Regions from separate parts of the Paenibacillus sp. FW126-R14 genome, predicted to be linked through region 3. Evidence: riboswitches for the same ligand, from Rfam matches in the RefSeq annotation. Region 3 holds a riboswitch; each other region holds the start of a gene.

Region 1 (6,561 bases), on a different contig from region 3:
GTCGCCTCATCGAGGATGAGGATGCGCGGGCGCTTCAGGATCGCGCGGGCAATCGCGATCCGCTGGCGCTCGCCGCCGGAGAGCCGGTGCCCGCGCTCGCCGACCATCGTGTCGTACCCTTCGGGCAGCGACACGATAAAATCATGGATGTAGGCCTGGCGGCATGCGGCCTCCATCTCCTCACGCGTAGCGTCCTCCCGCGCAAAGCGAAGGTTGTCGCCAATCGTCGCGTGGAACAGAAACGATTCCTGCGTCACGTACGCGATTTGCGAGCGCAGGGAGGCAAGCCCGACGTCGCGGACGTTCACGCCGTCGACCTCGACGCTTCCCCCCGTCGGGTCGTACAGCCGCGCGATCATGCCGATCAGCGTCGATTTGCCCGCGCCGCTCGGCCCGACGAGCGCAATCATTTCGCCCGGCTGCGCCTCGAACGTCACGTCCCGCAGCGCGTACTGCCCTGGCTTATAAGCAAAGGAAACCTGCTTATAAGCCACACGTCCCGCGACCTGGGGCAGCGGCCGCGCTCCGGGAGCATCCATCACATCAGGCACCATGTCCTGATATTCAAAAATCCGCTGAAACACGCCCAGCGCAGTCCCCACCTCAACCTGCAGGTTCAGCAGCGTGCCTACCGGCATATACAGACGCCCCAGATAAGCGGAGAAAGCGACGATCGCCCCCAGCGACATCGTGCCCGAAATGACCGAATAACCGCCATATAAATAAATGATGGCCGTCCCTAACGGCCCGAGTGTGCTCGTCGCCATGCCGAACCAACGTCCGACCAGATTGAGCCGCAGCTCCAGATCCATCACTTTCTGGTTCATCGCCTTGAACTCGGCCTCCTGATGCCGCTCCCTGCCAAAAATACGCGTCAGCAAAGCGCCTGAGATGCCGAAGTTCTCGTTCAGCTGCGAAGTAATATCCGACCGCACCTTTTGCGTTTCGATGCGGAGCGCCTTGCGCAGCTTGGAAACTTTTTTGACCGGCAACATAAATAGCGGAAGAATCAGCACAGAGATAATGGCCAGCTTCCAATCGAGGGCAAACAAAATGCCGATCGTTGTCGCAACAATGACCATCTGGGTAATGGACGAAACCACCAGCGAGGTGACAACCCCTTGAACGGCCTGCACATCCCCGGTAATCCGCTGAACGATCTCACCCGATCTGGCATCCGTGAAGAATGCCATCGATTGACGCTGCAAATTTTGAAACAACGACAAACCCAAATCCCTGATCACGCCTTGGGTTACTTTCGTATTGAGATGATTTTGCCATACCCCCAGCACACCGCTCAGAAGCGGAAGCAGCAGCATGAGCAGCGCCATCCCGGCGAGCAGCTTCATACTTCCTTGCGGAATCGCTTTATCGATAATTTCCTTCATCACCAAAGGAGGGATGAGTCCGAGCACAGCCGCAAGCAGCGCCAGCCCGATAATACCTAGCAGTTGTCCCCAGTAGCCCTTGAACAATGTCAGAATTCTTTTGACCGATACATCCTTCAACTTCGCTTTAGGCCGATCCCTGTCGGATAGACGTCCCATTCCGCCTGGTCCCATTTCCACCACTCCATTCTGCTGCAAAAGCTGTCTGTCTATTCAAGGGGAAAAGCATGCGAAATCGCTTTCGCCACTTCATCCGCCATGTTCATAACCCTGTAAAGCGATGTAGTTTGCAGAACATTGTATTGTCTGGGGCCATCCACGTTGACAATTGCGGCAATCGTATAATCGCCGACATGAGGCAAATCCTTGCCGACCGACTTTCCTGGAGCCAGAGGCTGATTCGACACTTGATACATGCCGACAGACAGCTTTTGACCTAAGCAAGCATCGATCGCGATAACGACACTGCCCTGCGGAATTTCCTGCAGCCTCGCCGTAATATTACTGGCATCGCAAGGTGCTTCCAGCGTCCCTATAACATGAGGATACCCAAGTTCAGCAAGTTTGCTTCCTACTAACGGACCCAATGCATCGCCTGTCGACCGGTCTGTCCCGATACATACGAAAGCGAGCGCATTCGGCTCCATCCCAGACGTGCGACCAATGGCTTCAAGAAACAGGGCCAATTGCCCGCCATTCATTTTTTTCCAAAATCGCTCCGGTGTACTGCGCGGCTCCTCCATCTATCATTACCTCCCACAAGCTTCTGTAAAATTTCCCCCTACTAAGGATGAATGATATAATGCGATCAACTTCTATTCTTCCACAAGGAGGTATCGTGTGTCCACTCTCGGTATCATCGCTATTCTGACGCTCCTTTATTGGCTGTATGCCGCTGTTGACGTGCAAAAAGGACTGCGTGCCCTGCGAACCCTGCCTGCATCCGCCAAATATCCGGACAAGCCTCCGCTTGTCTCTGTCATTATCGCTGCCAAAGAAGAAGAAGGCACAATCCGTGAAACCGTCCGGCATCTTCTTTCGCAAAATTACCCGCGCCTCGAAATCATCGCCGTGAACGACCGCTCCCGGGATGCTACCGGTGTCCGGCTGGAGGAGCTGCGCAAATGGTCCGAGGGCAAAAATGATATGCCTATCAAGCTGCAAATCATTCACATCACCACCCTCCCGGAAGGCTGGCTTGGCAAAAATCATGCGCTATATCAAGGCTATCTGCAAGCCAGGGGGCAGTATTTGCTGTTTACGGATGCGGATATCCTTTTTGCCCCGGGCACGATAACCGATGCTGTCACTTATATGAAGGATAATGACGTACACCATCTCACGCTGACTCCGAATATGACGGCGAGAGGCCCACTCCTCAAAGGTTTCGTTCATTTCTTTCTGTTCTCATTTTCATTATTTGTGCGTCCTTGGCGTGCCAATGTCGACAATTCCCGGGGACCGGGCATCGGAATCGGAGCCTTTAATATGGTGAGCAGGAATGCTTATGAAGCGATTGGTACGCATCGGGCGATCGCGTTAAGACCTGACGATGATTTGCAACTGGGCGTTTGCCTTAAAAGATCCGGCTTCCGGCAGCGGGTGCTCTCCGCCAAACATTTGCTCCAGGTCGAATGGTACCGTTCGCTTCAAGAGGCCGTAATCGGACTGGAGAAAAACCTTTTTTCCGGCTTCCGTTACAGCTACGCCTTCGCCCTGCTCGCTTGTATAGGACAGCTTGGCTTGTTCATTTTCCCGTGGTTCGGTCTCCTTCTCCTCTGGGATTGGCGCGGATCGGTCTATGCGGTTGCTGTTATGATGCAAATCTGGCTCTACCGCAGGCTGATGTCCCGCCTCATGAGCATGAAAGGGGATAAAGCCTATCTGCTGCCTGTCAGCGCTTCGCTGCTGGTCTACACCATTGCTCGTTCGGTGTGGCTTACTTGGAAGCAAGGCGGGATTTACTGGAGAGGAACCTTCTATTCTCTTCGCGAACTAAAAAGAAATACCCGGCGCTAACCTATAGCGCTTAAGCACCCTAACGCCAAATAAGCGTTACTCGACAGAGCAAAGCTTACCTTCACGGCTTGTGGCGAGATTCTTGTTCTCTAGTGAACACGGTTCATTCGAACAACCCGATAATACAAATGGCTGCTTGCCTCTTGCTCCACTTCCAAATATCCCTCGGCATGCACATAATCACCCGTTATAAAGGTGGAGGCATCTGCGGAACTGGAGTGCGTCAGGAAGAGGAGAGCGGCTTTTTCATTGCCTACGACAAAACCCGTTTGTTCTCTGATCTGAAATTTATCCAGGATAGTGCCATGATGGGACCTTGCGATATGATGAAACTTCCAAGACTGGCCTTCTTTGATTAGAAAATAAAGCACGCGATTTCTATGATTGTTGCTGAATTCCCGCGTAACGCCAATCATACAGATCTTCTCGCCCAGGCTTAAATATTCATCGATGACATAGGATTTCAACCGCAATCGCAGCACATTTTTATGTTGGATATAGGATTCCATCTCTTCAATGGTGCTTTGATCCCCCGGATCTTGCTTCGTTGCGTAAAATACTTCTTTTATAAACGTATCCGTTTGCAAGCTTCTAGCGCCTTTGAAATGATTGTAAGTGCGGAAAAATTGCTGAATGACTTCCCGGACTTCCTCTGGCATCGCAGGACCTTTATCCACGGTATACATGCTATCTGCTTTATTCGAATGTCTCTTTTTATAAAACCAGCTCTTCCAGACGCTTAATTGCATGTGCTCGTGTTCACCTGCTCTTTCTTTCTTCCAAGCATTTCTTCATTATAGGCTAAAAAACATAAAATTTCGATAAAAATCGCATGACTCCGCGGACGAAAAAAAACACTCGCCTTCTATGCCCCTCATTCGAATGACATTGAAAACAAGTGTTCGATAATCCTATTCTTACAAAACTCTCTTCGCTCCGACATATCTCGCTCTCCAATAAGAGCTCGAAAGACTGTCTACAGCCACGCCTCTGGATGTAGTCGCTGATATGAATTGATCATTGCCGAGATAAATACCCACGTGATTAACCGTTTTTGAAGCAAAAAAAACTAGGTCCCCGATCTTCAAATCCGTCACTCTTGTGCCTGCTTCATCATGCATTTCCACTGACGTACGAGGCAGGTCGATCCCTTTCGCTTGGTACACGAACCGCACAAAACCGGAGCAATCAAATCCGTTCGGCGTTGTCCCTCCCCATACATAAGGCACGCCCATATAAGCGTTTGCCGTTTGGATAATTTGCTCCGTCACAGACGGAACAACAGGGGCAGGAGCGGCTTTGGGTGCCGGCGGCGGTGCGATCCAGGCAGGCTTGTGCGACCTCCCGTCCACATCCACAATCGCGATCTGGTTAGCTTCATTCCATTCAATCGGCGAACCGAAGGTTTCCGTGATGAAACGCAGCGGCACATATGTATTCCCCTGGTACACGGTTGGACTGCTTTCCATACTGATTTTCTTGCTGTTTACAACCGCTTGCTGCTGATCTGTAACGAGTAAGATCGACTGCTGCTTATTGATCAGCGTGACCTCAATCTCATTCTCCAGCTTCTTCCAGCTCACCTGATAACCCAGCTTCTCGGACAGAACTCGAAGCGGCACCTGCATGATGCCCTTGTCATCAATGTACGGCTGCACTTCCGGAAACTGCAGCAGATCGTCATTGACCTGAACCTTGACAGAACGGTCCGTAGGTGCGGCAGCCTGGGCGTCATGTGCTGTAAACATAGGAACTGCGGCGCAAAGAATTGCGCATGAACAAATAAGACGTGAAGAAAAAGATTTCAAAACCTTGCCTCCTTGACGCCTCCGAGGTTAGTTGACGGGTTCGGGAAGAGGTTTTCCCTAGTACGCTCGCATTAGCGGCGCTCATTCACCCCAAGTAAAGAAGTCCCCCGTACCGGAGCTTTTGCTGCTCCAAGATTCGGCATTTTTTGTCTATGTTAGACTAGCATAGTTTATTTACTAGATACAACTTTTGCGCCGTAGTAAGTTTTTCCAGTCAACCTTTTTTTACTGGCGCTGCTGCGATATTTTCCCACAAGGATAAACGAGTTCGTCGTCCTTTCAGGAGTTCAGCCGTTAGTAGCCAATCACAGACAGCACTTGATCGCTGACCGTGTTCAAAGTTTCCAGCTCTGAAGAAGATAATGATAGTGATGCCGCTTGGATATTGTTTTCAAGATGATGTTCATCCTGCGTGCCTATAATCGCTGAAGTAAGCGCCTCCTGGTGAAGCAGCCACGCAATGGCGATTTGTGTAACGTTGGTCTCCTTGGCATCCGCTATTTCTTTCATTACCGCCAAAAGTTCCTTCTCCGCCTGCAGATGCTCTGTTAGGAAGAGCCTTCTCTCCTTGCGGAAGTCTCCGTCTTTCAGCGTCTTGCCATGAAGGTGGAAAGCCCCCGTCAGAATCCCTTTCGCAATCGAACTATAACTCATTATGCCAATGTTATGCTCCCGGCAAAAAGGCACAATCTCTTGCTCGATCGCTCTGTGCAGCAAGCTGTATTCCGGCTGAATTACATCGATTTGCGCATAGCTCACAGCCTCCTTCAGCTGTTCCAAAGAGAAATTGGATACGCCGATTGCCCGAATCAAGCCTTCCTGTTTCAGCTTTACGAATTCGGAAAGTGTTTCCTGCACCGGGATTTCAAAGCTTGGCCAGTGAATGTAATAAATATCTATGTAATCTGTATTTAAACGTTTCAAACTGTCTTCTGCCGATCTCCGCACATCCTGAGGACTTAGATTGCTTCGACTCACCTTCGTCGTGATGATACATTGCTTACGGATATCTGCCAAAGCGGCTCCGACAATTTCTTCGGAATGTCCATTCCCGTAGCCTTCAGCCGTATCGAACGTTGTGATGCCAAGCTCGAAGGCTTTGCGAATGAGCTCGATGTTGTTTTGATCGTTCGTAAACTCCCACGGCCCTCCACCCAGCTCCCAGCAGCCAAATGTCATCGTCGAGATGTCGAATCCGGCATTTCCAAGCTTTTTCGTCTTCATAGTGACCAGCCTCATTTCATTGATATTGTCTCATCGGTATGCACACGTTAACAAATTAAAGTATACCGCTTTCATCTTGGTTTGCCAAGAGATGAGGGGGCTACGGCCCTCTCCCCTCCCCT
Region 2 (6,561 bases), on a different contig from region 3:
TTTTGCGGGAGTGGCAGCGCTTCTCAGCGATTGTAAGGGCCAGAGGCAAAGCGGCGATCCGGCCCGGATTGGTGCGGATGAAGGATATTCCGGCGCTTGTGGTGCCTCTGCTGCTCGCCATGTTTCACAAAGCGGAGCAAATGACCGTAGCGATGGAAATGAAAAAAATCGACGGCAAGCACCAACTGCTGAAGAAAAGCACGTTAAGCTGGCAAGCCAAGGATACGCTGCTCGTGATTGTGAGCGTGGCGGCTTTTGGCCTGCTGGTGTATATGCGTAACTAATATGGGAGGGGCAGCTCATTATGGATGGGCTGCTTCTTTGTTTTGATGTCTGGCAGAAGGGAACAGAGGGAGCATCTTGAGCCGGGGAGTCCCGTATACTATACTTTGACTAAGAAACGCGGACGGCGGTGACAAACATGGAGTTTTCGGATTATACCATCTATGAGCAGCAGATGCTGCGGCAGGTGAAACGCTGGGAAATTCGTCAGGAGAAGATGCCAAATTTGCTCGAAAAAGCTTCGAAATCCGTCTCGACGAACATCAATAAGCTGATTCCCGAAAAAGTACACAAAACGATAACGGCAACCGTCAAAGGGATGTTCCAGACGACGTTGTTCGGAATGAATTATATGCCTCAGAATGAACCGCTTGCAGGCGCTTCTCTAGCCGAAAGCGACGCCAAGGCGGAAGAATTGCTATCGCTCTACAAAAAGATTGCCGCCGCCGAGGGAGCAGGTACAGGAGCGGGCGGGATTTTGCTGGGATTGGCGGATTTCCCGATTTTGATCGGCATCAAATTGAAATTTCTGTTCGAGCTTGCGCATGCTTACGGCTACTCAACGAAGGATTACAGAGAGCGACTGTTTATTCTGTATGTGTTTCAGCTGGCCTTCTCCAGCCCTGCGAAAAAGCCGGATCTGCTGCGTACGATCAAAAATTGGCACGCGATCGCAAGCAGCTTTCCGCCTGCTGAAGCTTATATGGACCAAGTCGATTGGCTGCAGCTGCAGCAGGAATACCGCGATACGATCGATTTCCGTAAAATGCTTCAGCTGCTGCCCGGCATTGGCGCCGTCGTTGGGGCTTGGGCCAATTACGGTCTGCTGGAGGAGCTTGGCGTGGCGGGCATGAACAGCTTTCGACTGCGCCGCTTGCACGATAAAGCGAGGTCAGGGGCTTAGGAGGCCACCGGCCGAACCCCCCGCCTGCCCGCGCCGCAGCTCATGTCCGTATCCCGTCCGTATCCCGCCTGTATCCCGTCTGTATCCCGTCTGTATCCCGTCCGAATCCCATCCGAATCCCACGTCCATAGCCGCAGTGCAGCCATTCCCGTATCCACACCTGTACCCCGCCTCCACAGCCCACCACCCCTCTGCCCTTTTTGGCCTTGCCAGGGCATATTTCGGTGATTTTTTGCGAGGGCGCTCATATACTAATACAAGAGCAAACCATGCAGTGCATCCTGATTAACTATGTGATTTTTTTCACATGACAACCTTGTGTGGTTTGGTAGATGATTAATCGGAGGAGAGGGTTCGGATGAGTAAACCGAAGGTGGTTATTCTGGGTGCAGGCTACGGAGGGATTGTAACGGCAATAAGGCTGCAGAAGCTGATCAAATCAGGCGAAGCGGCTGTTACGCTGGTGAACAAACACGATTATCATTACATGACGACGCATCTGCATATGCCGGCAGCCGGCACCGATCATCATGAAAATGCGCGTGTAGCGATCAGTGAGCTGATTGACGAGCGGAAAATTCATTTTATTAAGGCGACGGTTCGGCAGATTTTGCCTGAAGAGAAGAAGGTGATTCTCACCGATGAAGTTCTCACTTACGATTACCTCGTTGTGGGGCTTGGAAGTGAGACGGAAACCTTCGGCATTCCGGGACTGCGGGAGCATGCCATGTCGATCAACAGCATTAACAGCGTCCGGTTCATCCGCCAGCATACCCAATATATGTTCGCTAAATATAAATTGGATTCCAAACATAAGGAATATTTGACCTTCGTCGTCGGGGGCGCGGGGTTCACCGGAACGGAGTTTGTCGGCGAATTGGCCGACCGGGTGCCTGATCTTTGCCGAACGTTTGATGTCGATCCGTCGCTTGTGCAGATCATTAATATCGAAGCGTCGTCCACCGCTCTGCCGCCCGGTCTGCCTAACGACCTCGTGGAATACGGCATGGAAGTAATGCGCCGCAAAGGGGTTCAGTATAAATTATCTACGGCAATTAAGGCTTGCGACCCTGACGGCGTCCTGTTGGGGGACGGTCAATTCATTCGTGCGGGCACCGTTATTTGGTCGGGGGGCGTTCGCGGGAATTCCTTGCTGCAGGAAGCGGGCTTCCACGTTCAGCGCGGCAGGGTCAAAGTGGATGACTACTTGCGTTCCTTGCAGTTCCCTGATGTGTTTATAACGGGGGATTGCTCCATTGTCATGAGCCCGGAAGGCACCCCATACCCGGCGAATGCCCAAATTGCCGTTCAACAGGGCTATAATACGGCGAGAAACGTGATCCATAGCCTGAGGGGGAACCCGCTAAGACCTTTTGCCTATGATTACAAAGGGACGGTCGCCTCGCTGGGGCGCGGAGAAGCGATCGGTATCCTGAAGGTCAAGAAAGTGAAAGGCAAATGGGCCGCTTTTCTCAAAAAAATAATCGATGCCCGCTATCTATTTCTGATCGGCGGCATTCCGCTGGTATGGAAAAAGATGATTTTTAAGCAAAAACAAGCCACAAGGAATCGTCATGTAAGAAATTAATTTTGCCAAAATACCCCAAAACCCAAGGAATCAGACAAAAGGCTAGATAATCAGAGATTCTGAAAGGATTAGGCCATTGTAAGCGAATTATTAAATGAATGCGGGGAGGGAATAATCTTTTTTAAGATTTTTCTCTCCTTTACTATGTGCGAATAAGAGAGTAGTATCAACTCGTACGTTAACAGTTGAATATTTCGCTTAATTTTCTTAACGGAAAAGCGGGGGAACCACAGGTTTCAACGGGGTGAGTAAGATCCGTCGCGTCGCACGCGGCCATGATCTTTAGGGCAGATTTCTCGCAGCCCGAACCCGTCAGCTAACCTCGTAAGCGATCGTGAGAAAGGAGAACATGTGGCTAAGCACAAGGTCTATCCTTGTGTTTTTTTGCGCCCAAAAAGGGGAAATCAAGCTGAAAACTAGGTTATTTGGGGGAATTTCACAGCATGACAAGTGACTCATTGAAAAAGATTGTATTCGGCAAACCGCTGAAATCGGCGGAGCTGGAATCTGAGAAAATGCAGGTATGGAAGGCTCTGCCCATCCTATCTTCGGATGCCCTGTCTTCGGTGGCCTATGGCACGGAGCAGATTTTGCTGGAGCTTGCGACTGTTGGAGTCGCCGCTTTTGCTTTCTCACTGCCGATTGCAATCTCGATTATTGCTTTAATCATGCTTCTTGTTTTGAGCTATCGCCAAGTGATTGAAGCCTACCCGATGGGTGGCGGAGCCTACATGGTGGCGAAGGAAAATTTGGGTATGATGTGGGGAAGACTCACAGGGGTTTCACTGCTTATAGATTATACGTTAACCGTTGCGGTTTCGATTTCGGCAGGCGTGCAGGCGATAACGTCGGCTTTCCCTGCTACCGTGCCATATATTGTTCCTATTGCTTTAGTCCTTGTCTGGGTGATGGTTTGGCTGAATTTGCGGGGCACGTCCGAGTCGGGGACCGTGTTCGCGATTCCAACGTACTTTTTTATCCTATGTATTCTACTGCTGATCGGCAAAGGGATTTTCGATATGCTGACAGGTTCGATGAACCTGCATGCCGCCGAGTTTGTTCCGGGCTCGATGACGGGCTCACTGACGTTATTCGTCATTCTAAAAGCCTTCTCATCCGGCTGCTCGGCCGTGACAGGGATTGAGGCCATTTCGGATGCGGTGCCTCACTTCCGCTCTCCTTCCGTCAAAAATGCCAAAAAAACGCTGGCATCCCTCGGCACGCTGCTGGCCATCGTCTTCGGCGGCGTCACCCTGCTGAGCTTAGGCTATGGGATCGCACCTGACCCGCATGGCCATACCTCGGTCTTGTCGATGGTTACGGAGCAGGCGTTCGGGCGTGGAGTGATGTATTATGCGACACAGATCGGCACGATGCTGATTCTGGTATTGGCTGCGAATACGAGCTTTAACGGTTTTCCGATCCTATCCTCCATCATGGCACAGGATAAAAATTTCCCGCGCATGTTCTCGTACCGGGGGGACCGGCTCTCGTTCTATTACGGGATTGTAACGTTAGGCGTTTTGGCAAGTCTTCTGCTCATTATTTTTAAAGGAAAAACCGATGCACTCATTCCTCTTTATGCGATTGGCGTCTTTTTATCTTTTACGCTTGCCCAAAGCGGTTTGGTTCGCAAATGGTTCCGGGAGCGCCCGGCCGGCTGGATCGGCAAGCTGCTTATCAATGGCTTAGGCGGGATCGTTTCCTTCGCCGTTTTGGTTATTTTCTGTATAACGAAATTTAGCGAGGGCGCTTGGATTGTTATTATCGTGACGCCGCTTGCGCTTTGGGGAATTACCAAAATCAGCAATCACTACGATGACGTAGCGAAACAGCTGCGGATTGATATCACGCAAGAACGTTTATGCACGAAGGAGCCTGTGATCATAGTGCCTGTAGCGGGCATTCACCGCGTGGTGGCGCAGTCTTTGAACTATGCCAAATCCTTATCGCCCAACGTCATTGCGTTCTATGTGTCCTTTTCGGATGAGGATGAAGAGGCGATGCAGGAGAAATGGGAGAAATGGGATCCCGGCGTTCGTCTCGTCGTGTTTAAATCCCGTTACCGTACCATTTTGAAACCGCTGGCGGAGTTTATTGAAAGAATCGATACGCATGTTTCGGAAAAGCAATCGATTATGGTCATCCTGCCTCAATTCATGCCCAAAAAATGGTGGCACCGCCTGCTCCACAACCAGTCTGCCGCACGTATTCGCTCGAAGCTGCAAGCCGATAAAGATATCGTCGTCGCGACGGTGCCCTATCATTTGAATGAGTAGAGGTGTACAATATAGGGGTAAAGCTGATGTAGAAATAGAACAGAGGTGAACCCTGTATGGCAAAAAAGAAATGGTCGTCCGCTACCGCTGAACCTAGCGTGCAAGATAAACCTGCGACACTCAAAGATTTGCTGCGTCCTGATATCGTAGCGGGGCTGAAGGCACAAGCCGATGCGATGAAAGCAGAGGAACAGGCCCGCAAGGAAGCGGCCAGAGCGGAAGCAGAGGCTGCGCGCAAGGCGGAGGAGAAACGGCTGGAAAATGATTTTGGCCATTTGCTCGAGAAGAGCAAGCTCGATTGGAGAAAACACAAATGAGGGAGCGCAAGCTAAGCTTCCTCTTTCTTTTATGCGTGGTGATAACGCTTTCAGGTTGTGAGGGGACGAAGGGTAGGGTGAAGCTGGCGGACGGAGCAGCTGTGTCGGAAAGGCAGAATTCTGTTGTATCTGCAACGCCGGTTGCGCAAGTCACCGTCACTCCGATGCCCTCTTCGAAGGTGACACCGGCAGACGTATCAGCTGTGACATCAACAACAGTAAAACCGACAGACAAATCAGAACTGACATCAGACGTATCCCCAGTATCGCGAGCAGACGCACCACTCGCATCGCCCCTGCCTGCAAAACCGGCCTCGCTAGCCCAGTCCTTGGTGGAGCGGTACCAAAAGGCAGTGCCGACAAAGTGGGGCGAGAACATCCCCGGCGTGCGAACGCACCTCGTGACGAAGGAGAAGGTCATCGCCCTGACCTTTGACGCTTGCGGCGGCAAAGAGGGCAGCGGCTATGACGAGAAGCTGGTCGATTATTTGATCAAGGAGCACATACCCGCGACCTTATTCGTCAATGCGCGATGGCTGGCTGCGAATCCGGATATTTTTGCGAAGCTGGCGGCGAACCCGCTGTTCGAGATCGAGAACCACGGGACCGAGCACCGTCCGCTGTCCGTGAACGGCAGAGCCGCGTATGGCATCGCCGGCACCAAGAATGTGAGCGACGTTATTCGCGAAGTGACGGAGAACGCCGACGAGATCGAGAAGCTGACCGGAAGAAGGCCTTTGTTTTTTCGCTCAGGCACGGCCTATTATGATGATGTCGCAGCGAACATCGCCCATGACTTGGGCTTCCAGTTGGCGGGTTATAACGTGCTTGGCGACGCCGGAGCTACTTTTAACACGGAGCAAGTATACAACGCATTGACAAAGGCCCGAAGCGGCTCCATCGTTTTGGCGCATATGAATCATCCCGAGAAGGACACGGCCGAAGGCGTGATTAAGGCGATTCCTGTTATGCAAAAGGCGGGCTTTCGTTTCGTTCAGCTTTCGGCATATCCCGTGGAGTAAAATAGATGGAATTTCTCCCGTAAATTTGTTTGGGTGACCGGCTCGATAGAGAGGCTCACCTTTTTTTCATCTCAAAAAACTCGCACTCATCCCGGTCATAATAAGCTAAATCAGCGACACGCGACTGCAAAACAACGGTCTTGTCGCTGAAGCGGAGGATGACGGCATT
Region 3 (6,561 bases):
GGCGAGTGTTCTATCAGGCGTTATGGGCGTCAGTGCGGCGCGGCTCGTTCCTATCAAACGGACAGAGAAGCCCTTATTCGATGAAAAAGCGCCTCTTAGAATATGTAACAGACACCAGCGCTGTTATTTGCTTATTTGTTGCTTGAAATCGCCCCAAATCGGCAAATATGGTTTTTGGTGTCCATTAGCAGTGAGGCGTGACGCTTTTCGCGGGTATAACGGCTGCTGTGTCCGAACGGTGATGAGAGTGCCAGCAGCAAACATAAAAAAACCCGTGATCATCACGGGTTCAGTTTATATACTTTTACGGTTTGGAAGCCAAAGGAACGCAAGGATTGCTTGGAGCCTGGAACATAGATATCAACGCGATTGCCTTTAATGGAGCTGCCTGTATCTGTTGCGTAGGCGTACATGCCGCCTTTAGGCAGGCCGTTAAAATCATAGCCTTCTATATAGAGCTTAGACCCAAGTGGAATGACCGATGGATCTACAGCCACGGTTCCGATCTTAAGGGGATTACCCATGTAATCCATCGCTCCAAAGCCACCGTTCTCAGCTGGATCTGCCGAGTAGGCTGTGGACTCAAATAATGCATAATCCGGCGCGTGGTAATTGCCGTCCTTGCTTAGAATCGCTAATTTGCTGGTTGCGTCCCAGTGAACGGGAATGTCGGCAGCAGTACTTAAGAAACGAAGAGGCACGTATACACGCCCGTTTTGGAACGCGGCATGTGTGTCCATCTCGACAGGCGTGCTGTCAATTTCGGCTTCTTTTTGACCTGAAACGAGTGTAATGGAATGTTTGTCGTTGTTCAGCGTAACTTTGATTTGGTCGCCTTCTTGTTCCCATTGTACGTCATACCCCAGCTTCTCTGTTACAAAACGGATCGGTACTTGTGTGGCATGGTTGTCATCCAGAAAAGGCTGGGCATCGGGAAATTGAACCAGGTCATCGTTGACTTGCACTTTCACGTCCATACTCGCGGCGGCATGGGCATGCGCCGTAAATGGGGAAAGAAAGCCCCCTGCCAAAACTGTGGCGGACACAGCAAGGCAAGCTAACCCTTTAGTTAACATATGCAATTGGTAATCCTCCTTCAAATGAGCCTCCGAGGTTAGTTGACGGGTTCGGGAAGAAGGTTCTCCCTAGTCTGCTCGGTGTGCCGAGCAAATATTCACCCCATGTAAATCGTCCCCCGTACCGGCACTTTGTCTGTGCGCCGGACTCGGCTTCAAATATTTTATCATTGATAGACGGCGAGGAACAACGCCCAAAATATGGATAGGAGTCCTAGCGCTTACTGGACTTAGGTCTAGGTACAAAAACAGTCGGGAGTCCGTTTTGGCAGAAAACCTTTTCGGCTACGATAGAATCATGAAGATTACGTGAAGGGCGGTTGCGGTAAATGAGCATGAACCGATCGAAAAGTTGGGCCTTAATTTTAATAGCTGTAGGCTTTCTCATCGTTATGCATAGAGTTGGCATGCATTTTCATTTCATGGGGATGCTGGTTCCCGTGGCTATGGTAGGGCTCGGTTATGTGGGGATAAGAAACGGGAAGATGATCGGTTGGGTTATTTTCGGTATTGGCGCTTTGGTCTTGATTACGAAGTTGTCGGGGCTGATCGCAATTGGTTTTGCTTTGTGGTTAATGTACTACGGCTATTGCTTGCTGAAGAAACAAAATGATTCGGCGCAATTCTAACGATAATCGATAGGAAGCTAAGGGGTGTGGCATAATGAGCGTATTCAATCGGATTGGTAAAATAGCGGAGAGCGCCTGGCAAGAAGCAGCGAGCAAGCTGGACCTGCATGAACGGGGAGGCAGCCGTTCCAATACGCCGTCTTCTGACATCGCCGAGCTGGAACAGCGCTATCAAGACGCGCTGCAGCGAACGATCGAGCTGCGCAGGCAAAGCGTCAGCGCCGAGGAAATGGCGCAGCTGCGCGCCGAGCAGGCGGAGCTGGCCATGCGCGCCGGCGATGAAGAGCTGGCGCGGCTTGCGCTGCAAGAGAAGCTGCGCGAGGAAGCAGCTTGCGAGCAGTACCGCGCGCAGTACGCGCGCAGCCAGGACGTCTGCCTGGCGATCGCAGACGAGCTTGCGGCGCTGCGTGCCGGGCGCGCGGCAGGAACCGGACAGCCGCGGAGCGGGATGTCCAAGGAAGAAGCTCGCGACGCATGGCGCGAGCTGGAAACGACCGGCCGCGAGCTCGGCCGGGAAGCGCTGCAGGGCCTCCGCGTCGCGGGGCGCCTGTCGCGCGAGACGCTGAAGGAGGCCGGCGGCAACCTCCAGCAGGAGCTGCGCAAGCTCCAGCAGGATTGGGGCCGCCAGTGCTCCAGCGAAGAGAAAGAGGCGCGCGGCAAGAAATAGCGCGCGCCCATAGGCAGGCTGCGCGGGGAATGCTTGCCGCGCAGCCTGTGGCTTATGCCTCCGCCTTTATGCGAAATCCTTGCCGGGCAAGGATTTGCATCGATTTGCGTCTTGGAGGCCGTCCATTCTTATGGTATGCTAGGAATCTATATGAACGAATTATTCGGCAGCCAGAGGAGGTGCAGCGATGGGAGAAGAAACCAAAAACAACCGCAACCGGAATACAGCTCTAGTGCTGATTGGCGCCGGTCTTTTTTTGCTTCTGGATCATACGATAGGCTTTTTCCCCATTCTTGCGATCATCCTCGTCTTGCTGGGCATCCATCGGGTCCGCTCCCGCAAAGAGCGTAAAGGCTTTGTGCTCATCGGCGTGGGGGCTGTGATTCTGTTTGGCGATCATATTACGATCGTATTCGCGATCGTGTTGATTTCGCTAGGATTCTTTTTCATACGTTCCAAGCAAGTGCATAAAGATGACACCTACATTCAGAAGCAGAAGCTGATGGATAGCGTCCGTCTGGGGCGTGAGCCTTGGATCATGCGCAATAGCTCGACGTGGTACATTATTGGAGAGACGTATATCGATCTCTCGCTCGCGATTTTGGAGCAAAAAGAAACGACGTTCATCCTGCAAGGCGTTGTAGGAGATGTTGATATTAAGGTACCCGATGATATCGGGGTTTCGGTTGCGTCTTCGGTCACTTTCGGCCAAATTCAGGTCGGCAGTGAGCGGGAGTCGGGCGTAATGAACAAATTGCACTGGCAGTCGTCCAATTATGATAGCTGCGATCACCGTGTGAAACTAGTGCTTTCTTTTATCGTAGGAGATATTAAAATCAAAGTGATGTAACGATCCTTAAGGAGGTTCAGCGCATATTGGACGGCTATAAACGAAGATTAACGAATATGATATGGCGCAGTATGGCTGAATCGATTGTTTTTAGTTTTTTTGTATTTGGCGCTATCATTTATTTTATGAATTCACGCGATTTGATCACCCCTTTTACGAGCTGGCAGGAGGGTGTGAAATTTGTTTTTATGGCGATTGTCATCATTGGCGGGATTGGCGCCGGTTACGGTTATTGGAACAGCTCGCGGATTACACGCCGGCTGGAGCCGCTCATGGAAACGATGATTTTGCTGGAAAAAGGGACGTTCGCCCGCGAAGGGTTTCAGAACGGCGAAGACGAAATCGGACGCCTGGGCGAACAGTTGGGGCGCATTATGAAACGGTGGGAAGAGCAGGTTACTTCGCTCCAGCGTTTATCTAACAATAACGCCGAGCTTGCGGAGAAGGCGAAGCTGTCGGCTGTTATTGAAGAAAGGCAGCGGTTGGCGCGGGAGCTCCATGATGCCGTAAGCCAGCAGTTGTTCGCGATCTCCATGACCGCTACGGCCGTTGGCCGGACGTTGGACAAGGACTTTGAGAAGGCCAAACGGCAAATTCATTTGATCGAGGAGATGGCCTCCGTTGCGCAATCGGAGATGAGAGCGCTGCTGCTGCATTTGAGGCCGATTCACTTGGAAGGCAAACGATTATCCGAAGGGCTTGTAGAGCTACTTAAGGAGTTGTCGGCTAAGGTGCCGATGACGATTACGTGGGATATGGACGAAGAGATTCGTTTAAATAAAGGAATCGAGGACCACTTGTTCCGTATTGTACAGGAGGCTCTCTCCAATGCTTTGCGTCATTCCAAAGCGAACAAGCTGGAGGTTAAGCTGCTGCACCGCTCTGACGGCGTCCGGCTGGCGATACGGGATGACGGTATCGGTTTTGAATTGGATGCGAAGAAGCTTACCTCTTACGGCATCGTATCCATGAAGGAGCGGGTTAACGAAATTGGCGGCTCCGTCGATATTATTACAGCGCCCGACCGGGGAACGCGCATTGAGATTCGCGTTCCAATTCTGGCTGCGGATGCTGCGGAAATCGGATAACGGTTGTGAAAATGACAGGGATACAAACAGTTTTGCTGACGAGAGGAGAAGCAGATGGACGATACCTTGATTAAGGTCTTGCTAGTCGATGATCATGAAATGGTAAGGATCGGGCTTGCCGCCGTTCTGGGAACGGAGGATGGCATTGAAGTGGTAGGCGAAGCCAGCAATGGACACGATGGGATTCGGTTGGCTCAGGAGTACCGGCCGGATGTCGTGTTGATGGATTTAGTCATGGAAGGCATGGACGGGATCGAAACGACCCGGAAACTATTGCAGCTGTATCCGGAATGTAAAGTCATTGTGTTGACTAGCTTCTTGGATGATGAGAAAATGTATCCAGTGATTGAAGCTGGGGCCTTTAGCTATTTGCTCAAAACATCGCGCGCTTCTGAAATTGCCCAAGCGATTAGAGCCGCGGCCAAAGGGCAGTCCATTCTGGAGTCGCAGGTAGCCTCTAAGATTATGAACCGTTTCAGGCAGCCTAAGGCGGCGGCGCAGCCGCATGAGGAGCTCACGGACCGGGAGATGGAGGTCCTGCGCTTGATTGCCAAAGGGAAGTCAAACCAGGAGTTGGCGGATGAATTATTTATCGGTGTGAAAACAGTGAAATTTCACGTCACGAACGTACTCGCCAAGCTTGGTGTGGAAGACCGGACGCAAGCGGCGATTTATGCCTTTAAGCATGGCTTGGCTGAGTAGCAACAAGGTACAAGGGAGCGATAAGGATGAACTTTTTAAAGCAACTGTGGAGCTGGTTCGGTTCCATTGCCATTTCTTTTATTTTAGTCGTATTTCTTGGCGTTTTCGTGTTCCAGTCAACGAAAGTAATGGGACATTCTATGGATCCGACACTGCATGACAGTCAGCGCGTTTATGTATCGAAGCTTTCTCATACGTTTAGTTATGAGCCCGATTATGGGGATATTGTGATCATTGACTCTAGAGTTGAAATGAAGCGGACGTTCAAGAACGACCTGCTCGACAGCCCGCTGCTCAGCTTATTTACCAAAGGCGATGACAAGCATGTCTGGATCAAACGTGTGATAGGGAAGCCTGGGGATCATCTGGAGATGAAAGACGATAAATTGTACCGCAACGGCCAACTGTTGGACGAGCCGTATTTGAATGAAGCGATGAGAGCGAACGGTAACAAGCAGTGGACGGTTCCCGAGGATCACGTTTTCGTGATGGGAGATAACCGGAATAACAGTATGGACAGCCGAGTTATTGGATACGTTCCGCTCGATCATGTCCTAGGGAAGAAATTATTTTAAAAAAAGCGGCCCTCTGGGTGAGCATGCAGGCGCATAAGCTCACGCAGGAGGGTCGCTTTTTGGATTGGGAAGCAGGTTCACATCAGCGTATCAAGCAGCATTCCGCTCATCGGAACCGGCAGATAGGCTTGCAGCTTTGAACGGTATTGACCGTAAGGCTTCAGGTCAGAGCGGGACATTTGGAATAGCGCCTCGGACGGCAATTGCTGGATCTCGCCAAGTTTAGCAGCCAAGGAAGCGGCGAAGCCGGTTAAGCTGCCGAGGCTTGTTCGAAAGCTACCCGATAGGCTGTTGATTTGGCCTTGCAGTTCGTCTTCGTGGAGCTCGAGGCGGCCGTCGTCCAGCTTGACGATCCCGATTTCTTTCAGCGAATAGGGCTTGGCAGCCTGCTCCAGTCCGGTAAGCAGTGAGCGGTTCATATACGAAGGCGACTCCTGCAAAGAGGTCTGAAGTTGATTATATGTATCTACAAATTCACGAATAGGCTCTAAGATGGTTTCACGATTGTTGTCAGCCGGCCTTGCCATGACCAAGGATTGAGCGGAGACTTTGGCGCTTTGCGCCGTTTGAACGAATCCGGCTACCCTTTGGGCTGCCGATTTAGCGAATTGCTGATAGGACGAGCCCTCAAAAGGCAGATTCAAAGGCACACGAACCGTAGTTGATTTGCCGCCGGCGATGCCGCGGACTCCGCTGACCCGGTAGTAATCCTTATGAGTTTGGTAGCTATTTACTGCCGTTATTGGCGGATAGGCATAGAACATATCAATCACCTCTTTTTCGCTTAAGTCTAGTATAGCATTCGCGGGTATTGGGGTAAATTGGTACTTGTCACAATGAATTAGAGCAAGGAGCTGAGTCAATTCTGCGCGGACCGACATAAGATAGCATTATTGCTTCTTGTGGAGGCGATGCCGCATGATTCGCAAACGGTTAGCTGCAAATGACGATCGGGCGATTCATCGTTTGGTTGT

Evidence for each region. Region 3 has a riboswitch for cyclic di-AMP ahead of AC3WRW_RS20900 (stalk domain-containing protein). Riboswitches for the same ligand answer to the same signal wherever they lie in the genome.
Region 1: it holds a riboswitch for cyclic di-AMP, as region 3 does, so the genes downstream of both, AC3WRW_RS16045 (C40 family peptidase) here and AC3WRW_RS20900 (stalk domain-containing protein) in region 3, are expected to answer to the same signal.
Region 2: it holds a riboswitch for cyclic di-AMP, as region 3 does, so the genes downstream of both, AC3WRW_RS10815 (APC family permease) here and AC3WRW_RS20900 (stalk domain-containing protein) in region 3, are expected to answer to the same signal.

What each region holds. Positions count from the first base shown of each region.
Region 1 is NZ_JBYTBS010000023.1:202-6,762, reverse strand. It holds gene AC3WRW_RS16065 (ABC transporter ATP-binding protein) at 1-1,508, opposite strand, end outside; gene yyaC (spore protease YyaC) at 1,598-2,131, opposite strand; gene AC3WRW_RS16055 (glycosyltransferase family 2 protein) at 2,229-3,407, shown strand; gene AC3WRW_RS16050 (hypothetical protein) at 3,497-4,156, opposite strand; gene AC3WRW_RS16045 (C40 family peptidase) at 4,325-5,155, opposite strand; cyclic di-AMP (ydaO/yuaA leader) riboswitch at 5,217-5,367, opposite strand; gene AC3WRW_RS16040 (aldo/keto reductase) at 5,510-6,439, opposite strand.
Region 2 is NZ_JBYTBS010000012.1:12,283-18,843, reverse strand. It holds gene AC3WRW_RS10835 (ATP-binding cassette domain-containing protein) at 1-284, shown strand, start outside; gene AC3WRW_RS10830 (EcsC family protein) at 422-1,186, shown strand; gene AC3WRW_RS10825 (hypothetical protein) at 1,183-1,344, opposite strand; gene AC3WRW_RS10820 (NAD(P)/FAD-dependent oxidoreductase) at 1,545-2,774, shown strand; cyclic di-AMP (ydaO/yuaA leader) riboswitch at 2,960-3,120, shown strand; gene AC3WRW_RS10815 (APC family permease) at 3,218-5,053, shown strand; gene AC3WRW_RS10810 (YqkE family protein) at 5,110-5,370, shown strand; gene AC3WRW_RS10805 (polysaccharide deacetylase family protein) at 5,367-6,392, shown strand; gene AC3WRW_RS10800 (hypothetical protein) at 6,448-6,561, opposite strand, start outside.
Region 3 is NZ_JBYTBS010000036.1:14,522-21,082, forward strand. It holds gene AC3WRW_RS20900 (stalk domain-containing protein) at 282-1,076, opposite strand; cyclic di-AMP (ydaO/yuaA leader) riboswitch at 1,089-1,241, opposite strand; gene AC3WRW_RS20905 (LiaF transmembrane domain-containing protein) at 1,406-1,705, shown strand; gene AC3WRW_RS20910 (PspA/IM30 family protein) at 1,740-2,372, shown strand; gene liaF (cell wall-active antibiotics response protein LiaF) at 2,560-3,222, shown strand; gene AC3WRW_RS20920 (sensor histidine kinase) at 3,249-4,310, shown strand; gene AC3WRW_RS20925 (response regulator transcription factor) at 4,365-5,012, shown strand; gene lepB (signal peptidase I) at 5,039-5,587, shown strand; gene AC3WRW_RS20935 (hypothetical protein) at 5,665-6,360, opposite strand; gene AC3WRW_RS20940 (GNAT family N-acetyltransferase) at 6,506-6,561, shown strand, end outside.